Regions from separate parts of the Rhodococcus sp. NPDC059179 genome, predicted to be linked through region 1. Evidence: riboswitches for the same ligand, from Rfam matches in the RefSeq annotation. Region 1 holds a riboswitch; each other region holds the start of a gene.
What was found. Region 1 has a riboswitch for cobalamin ahead of cobN (cobaltochelatase subunit CobN). Riboswitches for the same ligand answer to the same signal wherever they lie in the genome.

Region 1 (3,261 bases):
GCCGTAGCTCTCGGCTCGGGCCATCGGCGGGATCAGGTGGTCGACAAGGGTGGCGTGCGCACGGCGCTTGGCCTGGGTGCCCTCACCCGGATCGTTCACCAGGAACGGATAGATCAGCGGCAGGTCGCCGAGCGCCGCATCAGTGCCGCAGGACGCGGACATGCCGAGCGTCTTGCCTGGCAGCCACTCGAGGTTTCCGTGCTTGCCGAGGTGCACCACCGCGTCGGCGCCGAAGCCGCCCTCGTCCTGTCGGGCGGCCAGCCAGCGGTAGGCGGCCAGGTAGTGATGGCTCGGAGGCAGGTCCGGATCGTGATAGATGGCAACGGGATTCTCGCCGAACCCGCGGGGCGGCTGCACCATCAGGACCACGTTGCCGACCTTCATCGCGGCGATGACGATCTCGCCGTCGGGGTCGGCCGACCGGTCCACGTACAGCTCGCCCGGTGCAGCACCCCAGTGCTTCTCGACGCCCTCGCGGAGCTCCTGCGGCAACGTGGCGAACCACTGCCGGTAGCGGGCCGCGGAGATGCGGATCGGGTTGCCCTCCAACTGCTCCGCGGTCAGCCAGTCGGGGTCCTGCCCGCCTGCCGCGATGAGCGCATGGATCAGCGCGTCACCGTCCTGGGCGGCCAGACCGGGCAGTGCGTCGTCTCCGTCGACCGGCCCGAGATCGTATCCGGCTGCCCGCATCTCGGTGAGCAACGCGATGGCGCTCGCGGGAGTGTCCAGGCCGACGGCGTTGCCGATGCGGGCGTGCTTGGTGGGGTACGCGGAGAGCATCAGCGCGATCCGCTTGTCGGCGAGTGGGATGTGCCGCAGCCGCGCGTGCCGCACCGCGATGCCCGCGACCCGGGCCGCCCGCTCCGGGTCGGGCACGTAGGCGGTGAGGCCGTCGGCGTCGATCTCCTTGAACGAGAACGGAACCGTGATCAGCCGGCCGTCGAACTCGGGCACCGCGACCTGCGTCGCGACGTCCATCGGGGAGAGCCCGTCGTCGTTGGATTCCCACGCCTCGCGGCTGCTGGTCAGGCACAGGCCCTGCAGGATCGGCACGTCGAGCGCGGCCAGCTCGGTGACGTCCCAGGCCTCGTCGTCCTCCCCCGCCGACGCACTCGCGGGCTTGGTGCCACCCGCGGCGAGCACGGTCACGACCATCGCGTCGACCGTGCCGAGGATCGCGAGCAGCTCCGGCTCGGCGGTCCGCAGCGAGGCGCAGAAAATCGGCAACGCCCGCGCGCCGCGCTCCTCGATCGCCCGGCACAGCGCCTCGACGTACTCGGTGTTGCCCGCCAGGTGCTGCGCCCGGTAGTACAGCACCGCCACGACCTGTGAGTCCTTTTGGTCCGCAGCGGGGCCAGAAGGACTCACGGGGGCGAAGCCCCACGTCGGGGTGTGCACCGGCGGCTCGAACCCGTGCCCGGTGAGCAGGACGGTGTCGGTGAGGAAGTGGTGCAGCTGCAGCAGGTTCTGCGGGCCGCCCTCGGCCAGGTAGGAGTGCGCCTCGGCGGACACGCCGCCGGGCACCGTCGAGTGCTCCATCAGCTCGGCATCGGGGGCGAGCTCGCCGCCGAGTACCACCGTCGGCAGGCCCGCGGCGAGGACGGCGTCGAGGCCGTCCTCCCAGGCGCGGCGACCGCCGAGGATGCGCACCACCACCATTTCGACCCCGTCGAGCAGGCCCGGCAGGTCATCCACCAGGAGCCGGGACGGGTTCGCCCAGCGGTACGCGGCGCCGCTCGCTCGGGCACTGAGCAGATCGGTGTCGGACGTCGACAGCAGCAGGATCACGGGTATGGCCTCCTCGGGGTTTTCGCGCCCCATTCGGTTCGAAACGGCAGCGGTGGAGGGTCTGGCTTCCCGGGCCCGCAGCAGCGGGCGGTCGGGTGACAGTGGCGCGACCGCACCGGATTCTCACCGGTTTCCTCTCGAGCTGCCGCAAGCGCCGCTGATGCTACCGGTGCCGGGACGTAACCTGGTGACGATGCCCGCTGAACAGACCACACCCGACCGGTCCCGCCCCGACGCCTGCCCCGGAGCCCTCCAGGTGCACCAGGCGGCGGACGGCGCGCTGGCCAGGGTGCGGCTGCCCGGCGGGTTCCTCGAACCCACCCAGCTTCAGGCGCTGGCGGAGGCGGCCCGCGAGCTCGCGGCCGGCGAGCTGGAGCTCACCTCGCGCGGCAACGTGCAGCTGCGCGCGGTCACCGATCCCGGCCGGTTCGCGGAGCTGCTGGCCGAGATCGGCCTGCTCCCCTCGGCCACCCACGAACGGGTCCGCAACATCCTTGCGAGTCCCCTCTCCGGGCGGATCGGTGGACTCGTCGACGTCCGCGACTGGGTGCGCGACCTCGACCGCGGCCTCTGCGCCGACCCCGCGTTGGCGCAGCTGCCGGGCCGGGTGATGTTCTCCCTCGACGACGGACGCGGCGACGTCTCCGGGCTGTCCGCGGACCTCGGGCTGCATGCCGTCGGCGCCGATGACGTGGCGTTGGTCCTGGCAGGCCGGGACTCCGGTGGCCGGATTGCCGCGTCGGACGGGGTTCCCGTGCTGCTCGAGGCCGCCCGGCACCTGCTCGACATCCGCGGGGACCGGTGGCGGCTGCACGAGATCGACGGCGGCGCCGAGCAGATCCTGAAGCGCCTGGGCCTGCGCGACGCGGCGCCCGTCGACCTGCCCCGCGGCGACACCGGACCGATCGGCTGGCTCGACCACGACGACGGCGGCGTGACCCTCGCGGCGGGCCTCGCGCTTGGGACGATCACCGCGCGCACAGCAGAGTTCCTGGCCGCCGTCGACAAGCCGTTGGTCGTCACGCCCTGGCGGTCGCTGCTGCTGTGTGACCTCGACGAATGGACCGCGGAACAGGTGGTTCGGGTGCTCGCGCCGATGGGCCTGATCTTCGACGCCGCCTCGCCGTGGCTGCAGGTCAGCGCCTGCACAGGAAGCCCCGGTTGCGCCAAGTCCCTCGCCGACGTCCGCGGCGACCTCGGTGCGGCCATGGAGGCCGGGGAGCTGCCGGCCGAGGGCAGGCAGCACTGGGTGGGCTGTGACCGCAAGTGCGGCAGGCCGAGTGGAGAGGTCACCGACGTGGTGGCCACCGGCGACGGCTACCGGGTGGACCGACCGACTCGCTGACCCCATATCGTGTGGCGCATGACCGACTACATCCGCGACGGCGCCGAGATCTACCGTCAGTCCTTCGCCACCATCAGGGCCGAGGCGGACCTGGACCGGTTCCCGGCGGACGTGTCGCAGGTGGTGGT
Region 2 (3,261 bases), 320 kb from region 1:
GCGCGGAGAAGACCTGCGCGAGCGCGACACCGACGAGGATGACCCCGGTGACGTTCTGGTAGCGACCGCCGATCACCAGCGCGGCGAACAGCGGCACCATCGCACCGAGAAACGCCGCCAGCGGGGTCGTGAACACGCCCGCCAGGCCCGCACCGATCCCGAGCACGGTGACCAGCACCACCCCGAAGCCTGCACCGGCGGACACGCCGAGCAGATAGGGGTCCGCGAGCGGATTGCGCGTGACCGCCTGGGCGAGCGCGCCGCCGACCGCGAGGGCGGCCCCGACGACCGCCGCGGTGAGCGCCCGCGGCAGCCGGGAGTCGATCACGATCCGCTCACGCGCCTCGGACCACCAGGACACGAAGACCCCGCCGCTGAGCCGGTGCCCGACGATCGCCCACACGTCGCCGACCGGTATCCGGACCGAACCGAACGAGACGGCGAGGGCGATCGACATCAGCAGGGCCGCGACGAGCCCGGCCAGGAGCAACGGCAGCGTCAGCCGGGGTTCGACGCGGACCGCGGTCGTCATCCCTTGCCGCCGAACACATCAGGGTGCAACGCCCTGGCGATCGTCTCGACCGAGGTGACCATCCGCGGGCTCTCGAAGAAGTCGTCGAGCGGCACCACGATGATCCGGTCGTTGCGGACCGCGGGCGTCGCCGACGCGATGGGCTGGCTGCGCAGGTACGCCAGCTTCTGCGCCACGGGAGCGTTGCCGTAGTCGAGCACGACAATGGCCTCCGGTGCGCGCTCACCGACCGTCTCCCACGTCGTCGTCGTGTAGGGCTTGCGACCCTCGGACGTGATGTTTCTGGCACCGGCGTACTCGGCGATGAGATTGCCGATCCCCACCCCGCCGATCGACAGCGGTTCCGCCTCGCCGCCGTCGTAGAAGAACGTGGGTACCGGCTGGGCGCCAGCTGCGGCGAGGGCCGACCGGACCCGTTCGAGGGGCTCGGTGACGCGACCGGTGAGCGCCGCGGCCTCCGTTTGAGCGCCGAGCAGCTCACCGAGCTGAGCGAAGTCGTTCTCCAGCAAGCCGATCGACGGGAAGCCGTTACCGCAATACTCGGAGAACAGGAACGTCGCGATGCCCTCCTTCTCCAGCTCGTCCCTGTCGCGCCCCTCCTTGGGGTCGAAGGCGCTGCGCATCCCGCCGACGACGAGATCGGGTTCGAGATCGCGAATCTGTTCGGCCGAGGGGTACTCCCTGGCAAGGCTCGGGATCTTCCGGAACTGTTCCGCGGTCTCCGGCAACGGGTTCGACTCGCCGTACCCCATTCCGACGATCCGGTCACCGACGCCCATCAGGATGAGCGTCTCGGTGACGTGGTCGTTCATGGAGACGATCCGTTGCGGCGGTGCGTCGAACGTGGCGGGGCGCTCACAGTTGGTGATGTGCACGGGTTGCGCGAAGGCCGAGGCCTCCGCACGCTCGGCGCCGGCGTCACCCTTTGAGCAGCCGGTGAGCGCGAGGGTGAGAACGAGTGCGACCGAAGCGATTCCGCGTCGCTTACAGGTGGGATTCAAGGCAGACCTCTGGTTCTTGGGTCGCCGAAGACGGTTCCAGCGCGAAGGGCCCCGCGCAATGTCGGGTGCCGCCCCACTGGACTTTCCGTTTCGTAGACCACGACGAATGGGAGTCTCATGACGATCGGCAGGTAATCGGGCTTGTCGCGTATGCGATCTACCGTTGCGGGTCAGCGCCGGATTTTGACCGGACTTCCCCTGCGCGAAGGTCAGTAGTGCTCCTGCAGTATGCACGAGCACCGGCGGAGCTCAGAGCGGGCTCTCCAGCAACGGGTGCTCGATGCCGATCCAGCCGCCGATCAGCCCGAGAGTGCCGAGCACCCACAGGGTTCCGATCACGATGGCGAACGTCAGGAACGCGGACAGCGCCTTGACCACCACCGACTGGCGGGCGAACCAGGCCATGAACCGGTCGTAGCGCTCCCGGGCGAACCGCAGCAGCCGGTGCGCCCAGGCGAACTCCGAGGCGAGAATGCCGAGCCCGGCGAACACGATCAGCCAGCCCGGGCCCGGATACGGGATCGCGATGATGCCGACGGCGAGGACGAGACCACCGATCACTCCGACGCAGATCCGGTAGGCCAGGTTCAGTCCGGGACTGCCCGCGATGCGTCGCCGCAGGCGCATCCATCGATTCTCAGTCGTCGGCACGCGGCCAACACTACCGAGGGCCGGCCCCAGGCGCCGGAGGCCGAACCACTGCCCGCCAGGCCTCGACGGCCAGAAGCCCCACACACACAGGCACAAGAAAAAGGGCCGCCGCGAAACTCTCGCGACGACCCTTGTCTTTGTGGTCCCGGCTGGGATCGAACCAGCGACCTTCCGCGTGTGAAGCGGACGCTCTCCCACTGAGCCACGGGACCTCAGCCGCGCGCTGAACTCTCGCGGCCGGACGGGATGGAACATTAACACGACTTCCGCGGAAGTGAAAAACCGCCTATGTACCCGCCCCCGCCGCCCGCTGCGCCTGGCCTGCGAGCGACTCGAGAAGGCCCTCCGGCCCAGGCAAAGCCCACCACCCGATCGACGTTTCCGCCACTGAGCTGGCGATTTGTGACTACACACCCCGTGGGCTAATGTTTCATCTCGCACCACGGAGGCAGCAACGCAGCCCCCGGAAGTGCAATGCGGATGTAGCGCAGTGGTAGCGCATCACCTTGCCAAGGTGAGGGTCGCGGGTTCGAATCCCGTCATCCGCTCTCGAGGTTGGACTCGACCTTGACGGTGGAGTGGCCGAGTGGTGAGGCAACGGCCTGCAAAGCCGTGCACACGGGTTCGATTCCCGTCTCCACCTCGCGCGATTAGCTCAGCGGGAGAGCGCTTCCCTGACACGGAAGAGGTCACTGGTTCAATCCCAGTATCGCGCACGAAGAAAAGGCACCCGGTCGGGTGCCTTTTCTGTTCGCACTCTCGGACCTGCACAATGGGTCCGGAAGGGCATGCACAATGCGGATGTAGCGCAGTGGTAGCGCATCACCTTGCCAAGGTGAGGGTCGCGGGTTCGAATCCCGTCATCCGCTCGAGATAGGCCGGACAGATCCGGCATCCCGCGCGATTAGCTCAGCGGGAGAGCGCTTCCCTGACACGGAAGAGGTCACTGGTTCAATCCCAGTATCGCGCACCAAATCGAAAGCCCCGGCCGGGTAGGCCGGGGCTTTCGTCGTATCGGGGCAGCGGCGCACACCCAGGCTGAACACCGGATGAACTCCGTCTCGGGTCCGGCATGTC
Region 3 (3,261 bases), on a different contig from region 1:
GGTCATGGAGGCCCTGTTCCGTGCCCACTTCACCGACGGCCGGGTGGTGGACGACCGCGAGGAACTCGTCGCGATCGCCGCCGAGACCGGGCTGGACGCGTCCGCGATCCGCGCGGAGCTCGACGGGGACGCCGCGGCAGAGCGGGTGCGGGCTGACATCGAGGAGGCGCGTCTGCTCGGCGTGACCGGCGTGCCGTTCTTCGCCGCCAACCGGGCGATCGGCGTCTCGGGCGCGCAGCCCGTCGAGGTGTTCACCCAGCTGCTCGAGCAGGCCTACGCGCAGTCCGGCGCGATCGTCTCGCTCGGCGGCGACGACAACGCGAGCTGCGCCGACGACTCCTGCGCGGTCTAACGACCGAAGTGCCGTCGGGCGTCGGCTCCCAGCAGCAGCGCGAGCCCGGCGACCACCGCGATCAGGTGGACGGTCCGGGCCGCAGCGATGACGATCGCCGCGACCGTGACGTCTGCGGCGTCGAATCCGTTCGCCGACAACAGCCAGGCCGCCGGTTCGACGACCAGCGACCCGATCCCCACCGTCCCGAGGCCGATCAGCAGGGTCAGCCGGGCGGGATTCGATCCGCGCCGCATCGCGACGGCGAGCGCGAGCACCGCGCCGTAGACCGCCAGCCGGATCGCGCCCTGTGCTCCGACGGCCGCGGGACTCGCGTCGGCGCCCTCCAACACGCGGGCCGCCTGGGCGATCGCCTCGACGACCCCGGCGAGCAAGGCGACGCAGAGCAGGGTGAACGAGAGTTCCACCTGACGGGGAGGGCGGGTGCGGACTTCGGCGGCGGTCATGGCTGCGAGCCTGCCGCCCCGGCGCCGAGTCGCGCATCACCCCGTGGCGTGAATCCGGGCTCCCCCCACGGTATTAGCCCGCCGCCGATACTCCCGAATGTCACATTGGTTCAACTCAGTCGAACCAATGTGACATTCGGGAGGTCGAGCGGCGCTGTGGCCTCTAGCGCGCCGTGAGTGAATCCGCCTGCGAGGTCAGCCGGTTCGACCGCTCCGTGAGGAACGCGAACCCGAGGCCGAGCGCCAGCCACAGCGTGGCTTGGATCGTCAGCGACGAGATCCGGAAGTCCCACAGCAGGCTGGCCGGGAAGTCCGGGCCGACCTCGTCGATGTCCGGGAGCGCCAGGTATCCGATGCCGACGACCGCCAGGAAGGCGAGCAGTGGCGCCGCGATCCGGACGGTCAGGAACTCGTTCGCCGCCAGGACCTTCGCCACGTACGCGGCGATCGCCACCGCCGCGAGACCGAGCACCACCGTGGCGAGCCAGAGCAGGGTGCGGTTGTTGATGGTCTCCGGATCGCCGACCGCGGGTGGATTCGCCGGGTATTTGAAGAACGGCACCGCCTCGACAGCAAGCCAGCCGAGGCCGGCGAGCGCGAGGGCGAGGATCGGGCCGGACAGGCCGCTGACGCGCCGTGCGTAGTACGCGACCGCGGCAAACAGGGCACCGAGGGCCAGGCCCGCGAGGGTGGTCGCGAGGAACAGGCCGAACCGCTGCCCGTCGCGACTGACCAGCGGTTCCTCGGAGTCTCCGTGCGAATGCCCGCCGGTCGCGGCCTCGGTCGTGCCTGCGTCGTGCCCGTGCGCCTCCGTCGGGGCCGCCGCCGACTCCTCGATCGCGATGGCCGCGTCGATGTGCGGTTCACCGATCACGAACGCGACGGCTCCTGCGAGCAGGCCGGCGACGAAGCCGGCCAGCAGGCCGCGGATGAGGAGGTTCTTGAAGGTTCCGGTCAGTGGCACGGCAGGCCCAGCAGGTGGCGACCGTCATGCATCAGTTCGTGCATGTACATGCCGGTGCGCGAGACCGCACCCTGATCGAAACCGACCAGGTAGAGGGTCAGCATCGCGAGCAGGACCACGCCCGCGATGATCATCGCGATGCCGACCGAATCGGTCGCCGTGCTGGGGGTGTGTACGAGTGCCATTGGTTCCTCCTGGGATTCCGCGTCCCCTAAAAGCCCATGCGATGGCCCCGGTATCTGGCTGTCGAGGGTGTGCCTCGAACACAGTGGCGCGACCGCTCCGGACTCTCACCGGATTCCCGTCAACCATCGCTATTACCAGCGCACTGTCGCACTGACACGACGGTGGTGTCAATGCGTCGGCGCGTCCCGGCCGGCCGAGACGTTCGCGCGCACTTCATCGGGCGGGCGGCGAGAGTTGACGTGACCGTTGCGCCGACAGTGATCGATGGGTCGGTGCGAATAGTGCAGCTGGCCAACTTCTACGGTCCCCGATCGGGCGGGCTGCGGACCGCGCTGCACAACTGGGGCGCCGGCTACTGCGACCGCGGGCACGAGGTGGTCCTGGTCGTCCCCGGCGAGCGTGACGCGGAGGAGGTGATGGCGAGCGGGGTCCTGCGGATCACGCTGGCGGCGCTTCCGCTACGCGCGGCCGTCACAACGGCTGTTGCTGCACTGCGGACGGTTGTCGGTGGAGAAGCAGGTCGATCGCAGCATCGACGCGGTCCGCTCTCTCGTGGCGCAGGGTCAGGACATCCGGCTGGTGATCGCGGGAGACGGACCCAGGCGAGAGGCCTTGCGGCACACGGCGAGGGGGTCGGCCGGTGCCCGCCGCGAATCGGCGCGGCTGCGGGCCGAGCAGTTCAGCTGGTCGGCGTCGGTTGACGGGATGCTGTCGGTGCTGGCGGGGAACTGACCGCGGGGGTGGTCAGGGCCCGTCGCAGCGCGGCCGCGACCCGGCCCATCGCCTCGGGACCCGAACGGCCGACCCCCACCATGTTCGCGAAGGAGTGGATCAGCCCGGGCTCGCGGACGTGTTGCACGTCGACCCCGGCCTCGCGGAGCTTCGCGGCGTAGGCGTCGCCCTCGTCGCGCAACGGGTCGAACCCTGCGGTCACCACGTAGGCCGGTGGCAGACCGGCAAGATCGCCGTAGATCGGGGATAGCAGCGGGTCCGTCCGATCCGCCCCGGCGGGCACGTAGCTGTTCTCGGCGAGGTCCATGAAGCGTTTGGTGAGGATGAATCCCGTCGCGAAGGTCGACCGGCTTGGCCGCTTCACGGCGAAATCCACCGCGGGATAGACCAGCAGCTGGAATGCAGGCGGGACCCCGACCTCCCCGCGCGCCGCGCGCTGGGCCAGCACCGCGGAGAGGTTTCCGCCCGCGCTGTCGCCGCCGACGGCGATGCGGTCCGGGTCGATGCCAAGGGCGGCCGCGTTGGCTGTCACGAACGAGTACGCGGCCTCGACGTCGTCGACCGCGGCGGGGAAGGGTGCC

Region 2: it holds a riboswitch for cobalamin, as region 1 does, so the genes downstream of both, ACFXMV_RS07265 (ABC transporter substrate-binding protein) here and cobN (cobaltochelatase subunit CobN) in region 1, are expected to answer to the same signal.
Region 3: it holds a riboswitch for cobalamin, as region 1 does, so the genes downstream of both, ACFXMV_RS04900 (CbtB domain-containing protein) here and cobN (cobaltochelatase subunit CobN) in region 1, are expected to answer to the same signal.

Annotation. Positions count from the first base shown of each region.
Region 1 is NZ_JBHZBV010000002.1:178,115-181,375, forward strand. It holds gene cobN (cobaltochelatase subunit CobN) at 1-1,788, opposite strand, end outside; cobalamin riboswitch at 1,825-1,962, opposite strand; gene cobG (precorrin-3B synthase) at 1,982-3,133, shown strand; gene ACFXMV_RS05805 (precorrin-8X methylmutase) at 3,152-3,261, shown strand, end outside.
Region 2 is NZ_JBHZBV010000002.1:493,811-497,071, forward strand. It holds gene ACFXMV_RS07260 (FecCD family ABC transporter permease) at 1-457, opposite strand, end outside; gene ACFXMV_RS07265 (ABC transporter substrate-binding protein) at 529-1,533, opposite strand; cobalamin riboswitch at 1,642-1,792, opposite strand; gene ACFXMV_RS07270 (TIGR02611 family protein) at 1,783-2,160, opposite strand; tRNA gene ACFXMV_RS07275 (tRNA-Val) at 2,325-2,396, opposite strand; tRNA gene ACFXMV_RS07280 (tRNA-Gly) at 2,661-2,732, shown strand; tRNA gene ACFXMV_RS07285 (tRNA-Cys) at 2,757-2,827, shown strand; tRNA gene ACFXMV_RS07290 (tRNA-Val) at 2,829-2,900, shown strand; tRNA gene ACFXMV_RS07295 (tRNA-Gly) at 2,982-3,053, shown strand; tRNA gene ACFXMV_RS07300 (tRNA-Val) at 3,083-3,157, shown strand.
Region 3 is NZ_JBHZBV010000001.1:1,040,519-1,043,779, forward strand. It holds gene ACFXMV_RS04885 (DsbA family protein) at 1-352, shown strand, start outside; gene ACFXMV_RS04890 (hypothetical protein) at 349-798, opposite strand; gene ACFXMV_RS04895 (CbtA family protein) at 962-1,762, opposite strand; gene ACFXMV_RS04900 (CbtB domain-containing protein) at 1,753-1,947, opposite strand; cobalamin riboswitch at 1,973-2,102, opposite strand; partial or broken gene ACFXMV_RS04905 (glycosyltransferase) at 2,221-2,581, shown strand; gene ACFXMV_RS04910 (alpha/beta hydrolase) at 2,628-3,261, opposite strand, start outside.